2 regions of the Cytobacillus sp. FSL R5-0569 genome follow, and region 2 is predicted to be linked to the other one. Evidence: riboswitches for the same ligand, from Rfam matches in the RefSeq annotation. Region 2 holds a riboswitch; the other holds the start of a gene.
The links. Region 2 has a riboswitch for S-adenosylmethionine ahead of MKX78_RS07790 (alpha/beta hydrolase). Riboswitches for the same ligand answer to the same signal wherever they lie in the genome.
Positions count from the first base shown of each region.

Region 1: it holds a riboswitch for S-adenosylmethionine, as region 2 does, so the genes downstream of both, metE (5-methyltetrahydropteroyltriglutamate--homocysteine S-methyltransferase) here and MKX78_RS07790 (alpha/beta hydrolase) in region 2, are expected to answer to the same signal.

Region 1 covers NZ_JBBOWW010000001.1:236,765-244,031, forward strand. Annotated here, with positions in the region: gene MKX78_RS01270 (RNA polymerase sigma factor) at 1-125, shown strand, start outside; gene MKX78_RS01275 (anti sigma factor C-terminal domain-containing protein) at 112-975, shown strand; gene MKX78_RS01280 (hypothetical protein) at 1,236-1,526, shown strand; gene metE (5-methyltetrahydropteroyltriglutamate--homocysteine S-methyltransferase) at 1,547-3,847, opposite strand; cobalamin riboswitch at 3,996-4,175, opposite strand; SAM riboswitch class I at 4,229-4,341, opposite strand; gene MKX78_RS01290 (DNA-binding protein) at 4,419-4,703, opposite strand; partial or broken gene MKX78_RS01295 (glycosyltransferase family 2 protein) at 4,986-6,497, shown strand; gene MKX78_RS01300 (nucleotide sugar dehydrogenase) at 6,489-7,267, shown strand, end outside.
Region 2 covers NZ_JBBOWW010000001.1:1,499,494-1,506,760, forward strand. Annotated here, with positions in the region: gene MKX78_RS07780 (LLM class flavin-dependent oxidoreductase) at 1-1,086, shown strand, start outside; gene MKX78_RS07785 (MetQ/NlpA family ABC transporter substrate-binding protein) at 1,104-1,919, shown strand; SAM riboswitch class I at 2,003-2,105, shown strand; gene MKX78_RS07790 (alpha/beta hydrolase) at 2,363-3,151, shown strand; gene MKX78_RS07795 (hypothetical protein) at 3,144-3,293, shown strand; gene MKX78_RS07800 (YezD family protein) at 3,314-3,481, shown strand; gene MKX78_RS07805 (hypothetical protein) at 3,514-3,834, shown strand; gene MKX78_RS07810 (LLM class flavin-dependent oxidoreductase) at 3,848-5,224, shown strand; gene ssuE (NADPH-dependent FMN reductase) at 5,238-5,786, shown strand; gene MKX78_RS07820 (alpha/beta fold hydrolase) at 5,994-6,797, shown strand; gene MKX78_RS07825 (enoyl-CoA hydratase-related protein) at 6,950-7,267, shown strand, end outside.

The DNA of each region.
Region 1 (7,267 bases), 1.3 Mb from region 2:
ATTTCACATATGAGGAGATAGCTATCATTTTGGGGATAAGCATTGGCGCTGTGAAGATTAATTTATACCGCGCTCGAAAGAAATTATTGAAATGTTTGGAGGAGGCACGTGATGACGAATCATAAAAAGGATGAAATGGATTTTATTAGTGATTCACTATTCCGGCGTTCAGTAAGAAAGGCAAGATGGAAGCAATTTGGCTTATATTTTTTAATTTCTACGATATCCGTTCTTATTTTAATCTTCTTAGTTTTTAGTGGTGTTCAATATCTTATCAATAAAAAAATAGAAAGTGGTATGGATGAGGATTTAAACAGTTGGTCGAAAGGAGCAGGTATTATCAGCCATAATACTACCTTTCATTATAATCTCTTTAGCGCCATTGGTGAGACGGTCTATTTTAAGGAAATTGGAGGAAGACAATTTGTTTGGAATAAAGAGACAAATGAATATCCAGCGATAGGTAGAATCAAGCTTGTTAGTCGAGCGAGCGGTTTAACTGAAGGAAATAAGGTAGATGAAGAAACTAAAAGGGTTGTTCGGTACAACCAAATGAATAATGAGCGTATTGTTGATTTTTATTACCCTCGAATCAACTACAGTTATTTACCTCAGGAAATTGATATAGCTGTAGGACTCGACAAAAACACATTAGTAGAAGTAGCAATATCATTTGATGAACCGATGACTCCTAAAGAATTGGGTAATATCATGGGTGTGGAGAATATCGACTGGTTATGGGTTAATGAGCACACACCGAAACCAACAGAAGGAAATCCTGACCTGCATCATGTGTTGAATGGTGATAACTCTTATGGATATGGTGTTTCAGAAGACGATCCTTATTATAACGATGAATCAGAAACGCTAATTAGTGGAGCCATGATAAGCGGCACACCAGAGGAGTTGGAAAGGTTTAGAGATATAAGTATCATTAGGGCATCAGTTTTAGGGGTAACGATTGATAAATATTAGGATAAAAGGGGTACTCGTATGAATAACAATTACAAATGAAAGATACAAAGGTTATATCGGAAGAAAATTAATGAAAATAAGCAAGATGAGGCCGCAAATGGTCTAGAGCTTCTCCTCGTCGTTTTGATTGTAGTGGTGTTCGTTTTTTGAGTGCGAATGTGAACTGGTTTTGACGTAGTATCATCTCTGATTTGGTAAACGAAAAGGTACAAATACCCAACCAACAGTAATGTGAATAAATAAGAGAGGATGCACCCACTATGAAAAAGCTGTTCCTAAATATGATAAGTATTATTTCTTTCGCCCCTTTTATTACACAAGTCACGCAAGCAGATGTGACGAATAATCTGCGGAAGTTAAAGGATTATAGTTGGTTTAATGCTTATTTGCAGAATGAGATTTATCGCAACTTAATCATCCATAATGTCCGGGTACGGAATGTGATTGGTGAATTTAACGAAAAGAGATTTAACCATGGTTCTTATCAGAAGAAGATGGATAAGAAACTAAACACTGTACTATTAAACGAGGAAATCCGAACGAATGTATAATCGTTCGGATTTCTGTTTGTTTATTCGCCTTTTTTTACAAGTAATTTTTCCCGCGAGAGTTTGGCAGCTTGCACCATGACTGTTAGGGCTGCGACGGTTTCGTCAATGCCTCTTGTTTTGAGGCCGCAGTCAGGGTTAATCCAGAAAAGTTGTGGGTCTAGTACTTGTAAGGCACGGTCGATGTTTTTCGTTAGTTCGTCGAGTTGTGGCACCCGAGGGCTGTGAATGTCATATACACCTAAGCCGATACCTTGTTCGTAGGTGCTTTCTTCAAATGAGTGAATGAGTTCGCCGTGGCTTCTTGATGTTTCAATGGAGATGACATCAGCGTCGAGTGCTTGAATGCTTGAGATAATGTCTTCGAAATCGGAGTAGCACATATGCGTATGAATTTGTGTTTCATTTCTGACAGAAGTAGTGGCTAGTCTAAAAGCATAAACAGCAGCGTTCAGATAATCTCCCCACTTCTCTTGTTTGAGTGGTAATCCTTCACGAATGGCTGGTTCGTCTACTTGAATCATCCGGATACCATTTGCTTCTAGTGCTTCTACTTCTTTTCGAAGGGCAAGGGCAATTTGGTTTGCGACTTCGTAACGAGGGATATCGTCGCGGACAAATGCCCAGTTTAAAATCGTAATCGGACCAGTGAGCATACCTTTTACCGGGTGATCTGTTAAGGACTGGGCATAGACTGTTTCTGCAACTGTCATTGGCTGTTCAAATGAGACATCTCCATAAATGAGTGGTGGTTTGACACAACGAGAGCCATAAGACTGCACCCAACCGAATTTTGTGAATTGGAATCCGGCTAATTTTTCACCGAAGTATTCGACCATATCTGTGCGCTCGAATTCGCCATGAACAAACACATCAAGGCCTAGCTCTTCTTGAATATCAATCCACTTTTTAATTTCCGTTTTGATATATGTTTGATAGTCAGTAGCAGTTAACTCTCCTTTACGCCATTTTAAACGATTTCTTCTCACTTCCTGTGTTTGTGGGAAGCTTCCAATCGTTGTTGTAGGTAGGAGTGGTAGTTGGAAGGCTGTTTTTTGTGTTGCTTGACGAACAGAATAAGGTGTTTCGCGCTCTGCTAGTGATGATGGTAAGTTTTGAATGGCTGTTTGTACTTGTTGATTGTTTCTAATAGAAGATTGATTTAGTGCCCCGATAGCAGTTCGTCTCTCGTTTATCTCATCTTGGATTTGCTCTTTTCCTTCTCTTATTCCTTTCGTTAGCACTACGATTTCTTGTAATTTTTCATCAGCAAAGGTGAGTGCGGTCTTTAATGTATGATCTAGTGTTTCTTCAATTTTGACTGTAACGGGTACATGCAATAAGCTGGATGAAGGCTGGATGATTAAGCGATCTTTCGGAACAATTGCTGTAATTTCTTCTAGAAGAGAGAGCTTATTATCAAGTTTGGCGCCCCAGATATTACGGCCATCGATGACACCTGCAGCTAATACTTTATCACTTGGGAAGCCGAATTTTTGTAAGGAAGCGAGGTTTTGACCTGCATCATGGACAAAATCAAGGCCGATCGCTTGCACAGGTAATGAGGTAACAGCTTCATAATAAGTGATGCTTTCAAAATACGTTTGTAAAATGATATTTATCTGTGGTGCTGCCTGGTGTAATGTTTGGTAAACTGCTTGATAGAGTGAGATGTCTTCTTCTGTGAGGGTAGTTGCTAAAATAGGTTCATCGATTTGTACCCACAAGGCACCTTCTTGCTGTAATTCTTTTAAAATTTGTGCATAAAGAGGAACGAATTGATTGACGATTGATTTGAATTCACTTTCTTTATAGCCTTTTGATAATTTCACAAACGTAATCGGGCCCAAGATAACCGGTTTCCCGTCGATTTCAAGCTTCTCTTTTCCTTCTTTATAAAAGGCAAGTGGCCGGTTTTCAGCAAGTGTTGGCGTGAGGTTGTTGAGTTCTGGCACGATGTAGTGATAGTTTGTGTTAAACCATTTGGTCATTTCAGCTGCCACGGCATCTTTGTTCCCTCTGGCAATATCAAAATACGTTTCGATATCAACCTTCCCACCTCTGTATGTAAAACGCTCAGGAACAAGTCCAAACATCACAGCTGTATCAAGGACATGATCATACAGTGTGAAATCGCCAACCGGGATGAGATCAACGCCAAGTTGTTTTTGCTTCTCGAGAGAGGATAAACGAATGACTTCCATTTGTTGCAGAAAAGTCTCTTTATTCAACTTACCACTCCAAAATTGTTCTAGAGCTTTCTTCCACTCCCGCTTCTCGCCAATTCTTGGATAACCTACATTTGAACTTTTTACTTCAGTCAATTTAAACACTCCTTTAGATTGTATTTTCTCAACAAAAAATCTCTCTATTTATTATTAAATGAGAGATTCATACGCAATATTAACTAGAGTTGAGACCATTTGATTTGCTCAACACGTATTCATCACTCCTCTCTATGCATCCGTAGAGTCTAAGTGCAAACAACAGACAGGTCTCCTGACTTCGGATTATCGCTCGTTATCCCTTCCCATTTCTATTATGAAATAGTGGTCAATGATAAGTCGCTCTCCTTCACAGTGGCGGGACCGTGCCGGCATTCCACCGGGCTTCCCTTTTAAGCAATCATGCATCTGTTGCCTTTGTTATTAAGTTTTGAAAATACAAAAGACCTCTCTAATTAAAAATAGAGAGGTCTTTATCCTCTCTTATTTGCCAAAGCTATTACACTTTGCAGGAATTAGCACCTTTTTAACAAATAATTGTTAAAGGTTGCTGGGTTTCATCGGGCCAGTCCCTCCACCTCTCTGAATAAGAGAATTACATATTTATAATATTTTGAATTTTAAAGATAGATTAGCATAATAAATGGAAGCTGTCAAAATAAATTCTTCATCAGTGATATATATCATCAGATTCAAGCCACTTGCGAAATTTATGTAGATGGTAATAATGCTTGCCATTAAGAATGACTTTTGGTGCGTGAGGATGCTTCTGTAATAGATCCTTCATGTCTGCTTCACTTAAATAAAAGTAAAGATGAAGGTGGCTTTGCTCCACAAGTAAATGATTCATATTACCTTCATTTTTACTACTAAATTGCTTCAACCCATTGCCTATGAAATAGCCAAGTAATGCTAAACCGACGGCAATCCAAATAAAATTCAACTCGAATTCCAATTTGTAATCCCCCTTAAATACATATATATCTACTTTAACATCTCCTAACGAATAGTAATAATATATTTTTTAGTGCCGAATCCGATCAATGCCCCCATAATTAAACCAATCTACCCTGTCTATCGCACCATCTTTCATAGATTGTATACTTGTCCGAGAACAAAATTGGCCAAGCTGTATATATTGATATTACTTAGTGTTTTTCTCGGGTTTGTGATGGAAAAGGCTATAGTTAGCACAAAGGAGACTATTAATTTTGCTGAAGGAGAGAAGTGAAGTGTTATGAATCTATCTGTTATTATTCCCATTCAGAATGAAGAATCTACGTTGTCAGCCGTTTTAGAAGAGTTAGTGAAGATTGAGCCATATGAAATCATCGCTGTTTTGAATGGTTCAACAGATGGATCGGAGAAAATAGCGGAAGCATTTGAATGTAGAAAGCTTGTTTATAAAGAACCTCTAGGGGTGGATATTGGACGAGCAATTGGTGCAAGGGAGGCAAAAGGAGATACGCTTCTTTTTATTGATGGTGATATTGTCGTTAGAGCACAGGAGCTACAAGCACTGCTTGATGGCATTCGGGATGGGGCTGATATTGCCCTAAATGATTTAAGCTGGACAATGAAGCGCCCCATTAGACCACATCCGACAGCAGTATCAAAGTTCTCTCTTAATCATTTTTTAGGTAAAGGTGAGTTATCCGTTAATTCCTTAGTCGCTGTTCCTCATGTTATGAAAAAATCAGCGCTTGATACAATTGGTTGGGAGAATTTAGCTTGTCCGCCATTAGCTCATAGTATAGCTGTGATGAAAGAATTAAAGATGAGTGCACCAGTAGCCATTGATGTGATTGCTACAAATAAGATTCGACCGAAACATCAACAGAAGATTACGGGCTCCTCTTTTTCATTTTCAACAAGTTTAATAATTGGTGACCACTTACGTGCAGTGGCCCAACTGATTGAAGAGAGAGGATTTCGCGGTGGTTTAAACGATGGCAGGCGAAATCGGCTATCTTTTAAGGAATATGTACAAGCCTTTTCGGTAAAGGAAGCGAAACGAGCGAAGTATAGTGCGATTATTCCTGTAGGGAAGGAGCCGGATACGATTGCTGAAGTGATTGCTGAGGTAAAGAAGGCAGGCATTGATGAAATCATTGTTGTGTTAAATGGAGCAGATGAACGAACAAAGGAAAAGGTAGAAAAGTCAGGTGTGAAAGTGATTGCGTTTGACCAGGCACTCGGACATAACATTCCAAGAGCGATTGGTGCGCTTCACAGTACAGGAGATATCTGTTTGTTCTTAGATAGTGATTTTGTTATCAAAGCAGAAGATTTAACCCCTTTTATACATGCTGTAGAAGAAGGGGCAGATATTGCTTTAAATGATTTAGAGATATTGCTCGACCGTGCCCATCCGTTGCATTCTGTGAGTGCTGCTAAGTACCTTCTGAATATGGCGCTGAAAAGAGAGGACCTCACCGTTAATTCTCTCACTGCTATTCCACATGCAATGAGCAGGAAAGTGATTGACGAGATTGGTATCCTCACATTAATGTCTCCACCGTTATTTCAAGCAAAGGCAATTCTAAAAGGATTTAAAGTCGAATCCATTCATTATGTCGATGTCGTCAAGCCAAATAAAATTAGAAAACAGCATCACAGGCAAGCCGATGGTCGGGTCGAATCAACTGACCGGATTCTAGGTGACCACATTGAAGCATTTTCATATTTACTATCGTTCAATCAGAGATGCGGTTATACAGATGGCAATCGAAAATGGGACATGCTCCAAGGTCAAATAGATAGAGTTGCTGTTATTGGTCTCGGCTATGTTGGTCTCCCACTGGCTCTCCACTTAGCAAAAAAGGGCTGTCATGTAACGGGCATCGATCAAGATACTCATAAGATTGAGTTATTACAGCAAGGGAGCAGTTATATTCCTGATGTAAAAGATGAAGAGCTGCAAGCGGTTCTAAATTTCATTCCAAAACATACGGATGCAGCTATAGCTTTGCTTAAAGCCGCTGAGTATATCATCGTCACAGTTCCAACCCCAATTGACGAACATCATGAACCGGATTTAAGAGCGATGATTGCCGTTACTAACTATCTTTGCCAATATTTACAGACGGGACAAACGATTATTTATGAAAGCTCTACTTATCCGGGAACAGTAGAAGAGGTGATTGAGCCTATATTCACACGCCATCACTTTAAAGCTGGTGAAGACTACTACTTATGTTATTCACCCGAGAGAATTGATCCTGCAAATAAGCAATATACGTTAGCCTCTATCCCAAAAGTAATTAGTGGTCAAACAGAGAGTTCTCTTGCGAAAATTGATCAGTTTTATGCAAAGTATTTTGCTGAAGTTGTGCCAGTAAGCTCGCCGAAAGTTGCAGAGTTAGCTAAGTTATTTGAAAATACACAGCGATTAGTCAATATTTCACTAGTGAATGAGTTGGACGAGCTATGTGAACGATTAGACATTGATTTTTATGAAGCCCTGCAGGCAGCTGCGACAAAGCCATTTGGATTTACTCCTTATTGGCCTGGTCCGGG
Region 2 (7,267 bases):
GCATTAACGGTGAGTACAACATATGAGCCACCTTTTGGGCAGGCAAGACGGTTTTCCACATTAGATCATTTGACAAAAGGAAGAGTGGCATGGAATATCGTTACTTCTTATCTTCCTAATGCAGCAAGAAATTTTGGTTTCAAAGATATGATCAAACACGATAAGCGTTATGAAATTGCCGATGAATATATGGATGTCGTTTATAAACTGTGGGAATCAAGCTGGGAAGATGGAGCAGTGATAGAAGATACAGAACAAGGGGTATTAATCGACCGTAAGAAAATCCATGAAATTCACCATAAAGGAGAATATTTTGATGTCGAAGGACCGCATTTAACAGAACCGTCACAACAAAGAACACCTGTTTTATATCAAGCAGGGACTTCTCCTAAAGGACGTGCTTTTGCAGCAAAACATGCAGAATGTGTATTTGTAGGTGGGCCAACACCTGAAAGAGTAAGACATTATACAAAGGATATTCGAAAACAAGCGGAAGAATATGGCAGGAATCCGGAAGATATTAAAATATTCACTTTCCTAACAGTCATCGTAGGTAAGACAACTGAAGAAGCGGAAGAGAAATTTGCTGAATACAACCAATTATGGAGTGCAGATGCAGCGAAAGCACAGTTTGGGGGCGCAAGCGGTTATAATGTTGCGGAATTTACAAAGGATGAGTTAGATAACCCATTTGAATTTAAAGCTACAGAGCATGGGCATTATAAAGCTGCTTCATTAACGAAAGATGCGAAGAAAAAACTATCGATTAAAGAAGCGATTTCAAAATTAGAAGGATTAGATAGAGACAATATAATTGTCGGCAATCCATCAGAAGTAGCAGACCAAATTCAATATCAGTTTGAAGCCTCTGGTGTCGATGGTTTTAATTTAAATCATTTAGTAACGCCAGCAGATTTGGAAGATTTTATTGAGCTTGTTATTCCGATTCTACAAGAACGTGGTTTATATAAAAAGGAATACAAAAAGGGTACGTTAAGAGAAAAGCTTTTTACTCATGGCTCGCCCCTTTTACCGAGTGGTCATCCAGGAAGTAAATATCGTAAAGGTGAAAAGATAAATAATTAAAATAAGAGGTGAAGGGTATGAGAAAAGTTTGGTTATTATTTTTTGTACTGACTTGTTGCACTGTTTTAAGTGCATGTGGGACATCAGGTTCATCCGGCGAAGAAAAGAAAGAGATGGTCTTAGGGGCGACAGTTCCTTATAGTGATATGCTTGAGCAAGGTGTAGCACCACTACTTGAGGAAAAAGGGTACAAAGTAGAAGTAAAGGAATTTAATGATTATGTTCAACCGAATATTGCTTTAGATAGTGGAGATTTGGATGGTAATTTATTTCAACATAAAGTGTACTTAGAGAATTTTAACACTGAAAAAGGGATGGATCTAGTAGATATTATTTCTGTTCCTACAGCTCCAATTGGTATTTATTCAGAAAAATTCAACTCCCTTGAAGAAGTGAAAGATGGCAGCACGATGGCCATTGCTAATGATCCTACAAACTTAGCGAGAGGATTAACAGTTGCGCGTGATGCTGGTTTAATAGAATTGAAAGATGATATAAACCCAGTCAATGCAACAGTAAATGATGTATTATCTAACCCGAAAAATTTGAAATTCCATGAAGTAGATGCAGCCCAACTGCCAAGGTCTCTTGAATCAGTTGATCTTGCTGCTGTTAATGGTAACTTTGCGGTTGCTGCAGGATTAGATTTAACAACAGCCATTTATCGGGATCAAATTCCTGAGGAAATCCAAAATAGGATTGTTGTTCGTAAAGAAGATAAGGACGCCCAAATGGCAAAGGATATCATTGAAGCCATAGAGTCGGAGGAATTTGCAAAAGTAATTGAAGAAAACTTTAAAGGTTTTCATAAGCCAGAATGGATGGGCGAATGAGTAAATCATCTTAATTTTTAAAAAATAATTGACAAATATTGATAAATATTATAGAGTAAATGATATAAAATTTAATATGATTTTTCTTATCCAGAGAGGTGGAGGGACTGGCCCTTTGAAGCCTCGGCAACAGGCAATTTATTGCACTGTGCCAATTCCAGCAAGCTGTTGCTTGAAAGATAAGGAGAGATAAAGAACGGAACTTTAACCTCTTCTTGTCAGAAGAGGTTTTTTATTTTGCATGATTTAATCACCAAGGGATGATCTCCTCTATACAAATGCTGTTTTTAAACTGATTAAACCTATTTGTTAAGTTGGAATTAAAGTTGCTGATTGGACCTCCAAAGGCAGTAGTGCAGCTAGATTTACATCAACGGGAAAAATCGGCAATGGTAGTCAACCATTGTCCACCAAAATGTTGCAATATAAAGGAGGACGAAAAAATGAAAAGAGTAGAATCAACAGTTATACCAGGTGCAGATTCTTTTTATTATGAAGGTGGGGACATTGGTATTCTCCTCATTCATGGCTTTGTTGGAACACCGCAGAGCATTGAGGACTTGGGTGCGGAACTTGCAAATAGGGGTTTTACTGTTCATGCCCCAAGGCTCACGGGACATGGAACAAAAAGCAGAGATTTAGAGTTATATGGTTATGATGATTGGTTCAATGATGTTGTTACAGCTTATAAGCAATTAAAGGAGAAGTGCAAACAAGTCTATTGTTTAGGTCAATCTATGGGCGGTGCATTAGCGCTGTTGTTAGCTAAGAAATATGGAGAGCTGGATGGTCTGATCCTAATTAATACTGCACTGACATTACCAGATTACGAGTATTTAAGATATTACGATGAGAAACACTATATTGACGAAGGTAGCCCAGATATCAAAAATCCGACTATACATGAAATTACTTACGATAATATTCCGGTAAAAGCAGTTCACTCTTTACAAAAGGTAATGAGTGACGCAGGAAAAAGTTTATCTCAAATTCATTGCCCAATATTATGCTTTAAGTCTATCCATGATCATGTCGTACCTCCAGAGAATACAGATCGTATTTTTATCGAAATTCAAACAGATCATAAATGGCTTCGAGTCCTTTACAACTCATACCATGTAGCATCCATGGATTATGATCAGACCAAAATTATTCAGGATACAACAGAATTTCTAGATACGATGAATGAAGAAAAAAAGAACACCGAGTGGGGGGGGAAAGAGGTTGGCTAAGTTTTTACAAAAAGCGATAGCAAAGAGAAAACAAACCTTAATCAACCTTATGCTTACTATAGATGAAATAAAGTTCAAGCGACATGAATTAGAACAGTTAACACTTACAGAAATAGAGGAGCTTGTAAAAAGACTAAAATAAGTCCCATAAAGGAGAATTTTATGGAAAAACACATTGATCAAGATAAAATTCATACCATTCTCACAACATTAAAGGAACTCGAATATGGTTGTGTCACCATTACTGTACACGAAGGGGATATTACCCAAATTGACATTACCGAGAAGAAACGATTTGCTCTGAAAAAGAAACAACAAAATAAAAAATGATGGAATGGAGCAAATGAAAAGGAGTGAGTTACATGCAGTCAACAATTAGTAATCAAGCACCCAATGTAGCTAAAAACCTATCAGGCTGCATGTACTTGAATCTACCTGACTTTCACTTTATTAGATGGTGTTGTCAATCTTTTAATATTAATAAAGGAATCTTCCATACGGTTGAACAATCGCTTTATGACAAAGGGTTGCATTCAATAATTGTTAGGAGACTGTTCGTCATCGCGTTTTTGGATTTTGCCTCGAATCAAATTGAAAATCGAAACAATAAAACGAGAATCAAATTTGGAAAAGGTGGTTTAAGTAAAGCACTTGATGAGTTTTTTATAAAATATGATCACTAAAGGAGAATTAAAAATGACCGCGAAAAGAATGTACCTCAATGCTTTTGATATGAACTGCGCTGGGCATCAATCACCAGGACTATGGACACATAAGGATGATCAATCTTCCACTTATAAAGACATATCATATTGGACACATTTGGCTCAAGTACTTGAAAAGGGACGTTTTGATGCCATTTTCCTGGCAGATGTGCTTGGTACATATGATGTTTATCAAAATTCTAGAGAAGCAGCGGTTAAACAAGGGGTACAAGTGCCAGTTAATGATCCTGCTTTCGTTGTTCCTATAATGGCGCAAGTAACAAAACATTTAGGGTTTGGTCTAACGGTTTCAACTAGTTTTGAACATCCATATGTATTTGCAAGGAGGATGTCCACTCTCGATCATTTAACAAAAGGAAGAATAGGTTGGAATATTGTCACATCTTATTTAAATAGTGCCGCACTAAATATAGGACTAGATCAACAAATCAGCCATGATGAACGTTATGAGATAGCTGATGAATATTTAGATGTCACATATAAACTGTGGGAACAAAGCTGGGAAGACGACGCAGTGGTTTTAGACAAGGAAAAAGGGCTCTATACAGATCCAAGTAAAGTTCACGATATTAACCATGAAGGGAAATATTTTAAGGTGCCAGGTGCACATCTATGTGAACCTTCTCCGCAAAGGACACCGGTTATTTTTCAAGCGGGTGCATCTACAAGAGGGAGAAAGTTTGCTGCTAAACATGCAGAGTTGGTCTTTATAAGTGTGCCCACAAAAGAAGCCGGTAAAGTAATAGTCGATAAAATTAGGGAAGCAGTAAGAGCGGAGGGGAGAGACCCCAGTGAAGTAAAGATTCTCTCTCTCGTCACGCCTATTATCGGTGAAACAGAGGAAGATGCTAGAGTTAAGTATGAGGACTATCAAAACCATGCTAGTTATGAAGGATCATTAGCGTTATTTGGGGGGTGGAGTGGTATCGACTTCTCAGAGTATAAAGCAAATCAACCAATCGAGTACGTTAAAAATGACGCCATTCAGTCAATCGTTGAAACATTTACGAATATAGATTCTACAAAGAGTTGGACGGTCGATGACATTGCCAAATTTGTTGGTGTTGGCGGGATGGGTCAAGTGGCTGTTGGTACAGCACACTCTGTTGCTGATCAATTAGAAGGATGGAAAGAAGAGACAGGAGTTGACGGGTTTAACGTTGCATATGCCGTCACTCCAGGTACATTCGAAGAGTTCGTTGAGCATGTCATTCCAATCCTACAAGATAGGGGGCTCGTAAGAAGAGAGTATGAAGAAGGTACTTTAAGAAAGAATTTATTTGGGTATGACCATTTGCCAGAGCATCATTATGGTAAAAAATTTAGTAAGTTGACAGTTACAAAATAGGAGGCGTCTGAAGATGACAAATGTTGTAATCATATCGGGAAGCACATCAAACAATTCCCGTTTAAACGGATTAGAGCAAGAAGCGATTGCTTTTTTAAACAAAAAGGGCGTGCCATATGAGCAAATTACAGTAAGGGAGCTACCTGCTGAAGATTTAATTCATGCAAAATTTGATAGCCCAGCAATTATCGCAGCGAATGAAAAAGTAGAAAAATCAGATGCTGTAATTATATTAACACCAGTATTTAAAGCCTCTTATACAGGTGTACTAAAAGCTTATTTGGATTTATTACCTCAAAAAGGCTTCGTTGATAAATCTGTATTACCGCTTGTGATAGGGGGCTCATTCGGACATTTACTTATGATTGATTATGCATTGAAACCAGTTATATCCAGTTTAGGAGCAGAAACAGTCCTTCAGGGTGTATATGTTTTAGATAAAGAGATTGAAAGAACAGAAGAACATCGTTTTATTGTCGAAAATCATGTAAAGGAAAGATTAGATAAAGAATTAAATCGTCTGCATTCTTTATTGTCTATAAAGGAGTTACAACTAAAATAACTGAAAATATATTTTTTGCCGAACAACTCCTGTTTGTTCGGCTCCTTTAATTGTTTGAAAAAACTTTGAGATACAATATTTTTATAAAATTTAGAGTTGTATAATAAATAAGAGAAGATAAATTTTAGCTATTGTTTTGCCACTACTTTTATAGATTGAGGCATAGATTATATTATTATTGAATTTTTTAAAATGGAGGTTGATGATGTGACAATAATGAAATTAAGTGACGGTACAAGTATTTATTTTGAAGATGTAGGTAATGGTGAACCAGTCATTTTTATTCATGGTGTATGGATGAGTGGTCGATTCTTTGAAAAGCAGATAGAATACTTTAAGACTGATTATCGTGTGTTAATACCAGATTTACGAGGACATGGTCAATCAGAAAAAATCCATCATGGCCATACCATTGCACAGTATGCCGAAGATATTAGACAATTTATCACAAATTTAAAACTAGAGAATGTGACCCTTGTTGGCTGGTCGATGGGGGCATTTGTCATATGGGAGTACTTAAAGTTATTTGGTGATAAACATATTAAATCGACAGTAATCGTAGATGAACTTGCCTCCGATTTTAAATGGCCTGATTTCTCAATAGGCGCCTTTGATATGGAGACTTTAACTAGTTTTATGAGAGAAGTGCAAAGAGACCAAAAAGCCTTTTTAAAAGGCTTCATTCCACTAATGTTTAAAAAAGAATTAAGTCTAAGCGAGCTAGATTGGATGCTTGAAGAAACGACAAGATTACCTGCTTCCGTTGCAAGTGCCATTCTGTTTGATCAATCAGTCGTTGATTATCGTAGCTCTCTACCCGATTACGACATTCCCACACTTCTATGCTTTGGTAAGGAAGAAAAGTTGATACCAGTAGCGGCAGGCAAGCATCTTTTAAATGCTTTACCGAATGCAAAGCTGCATATATTTGAGGAAAGTTGTCATTGCCCTTTTCTAGAGGAAACTGATGTTTTTAACAAAATCGTAGATAACTATATTAAAGGTTTATAAAGAAGGTAACTAGCTTTTCTTCATAGGGAAGGCTAGTTTTTCCTATGTAATTTTTTAAGGTGAATGGCTTTGTTTTATATTTGAAAGGGTTTTCATGATTTAGTGGCGAATATTGTTATGAATATTTTTTAAAAAAGAAAAGGAGCTAGAGTATGGAACAAATTCAATTAGATATCAACGATTATATTGCTACAATAAAATTAAATCGTCCTGATGCGTTAAACGCATTTAATTATGAAACGTTAATTGAGTTACAACAGCAAGTAGAAAATGTTCGAGCAAACCCAGAGGTGAGAGTAGTTATTTTAACTGGGACGGGCAATCGTGCATTTAGTGTTGGTGCAGACCTAAAAGAAAGAAGAAATCTTACCGATGAGGAAGTAAGGCGAAACCTATATAAAATGGGGGACGTTTTTAATATGATTGCAGAGTTGCCTCAGCCGACGATTGCAGCTATTAATGGTTTTGCG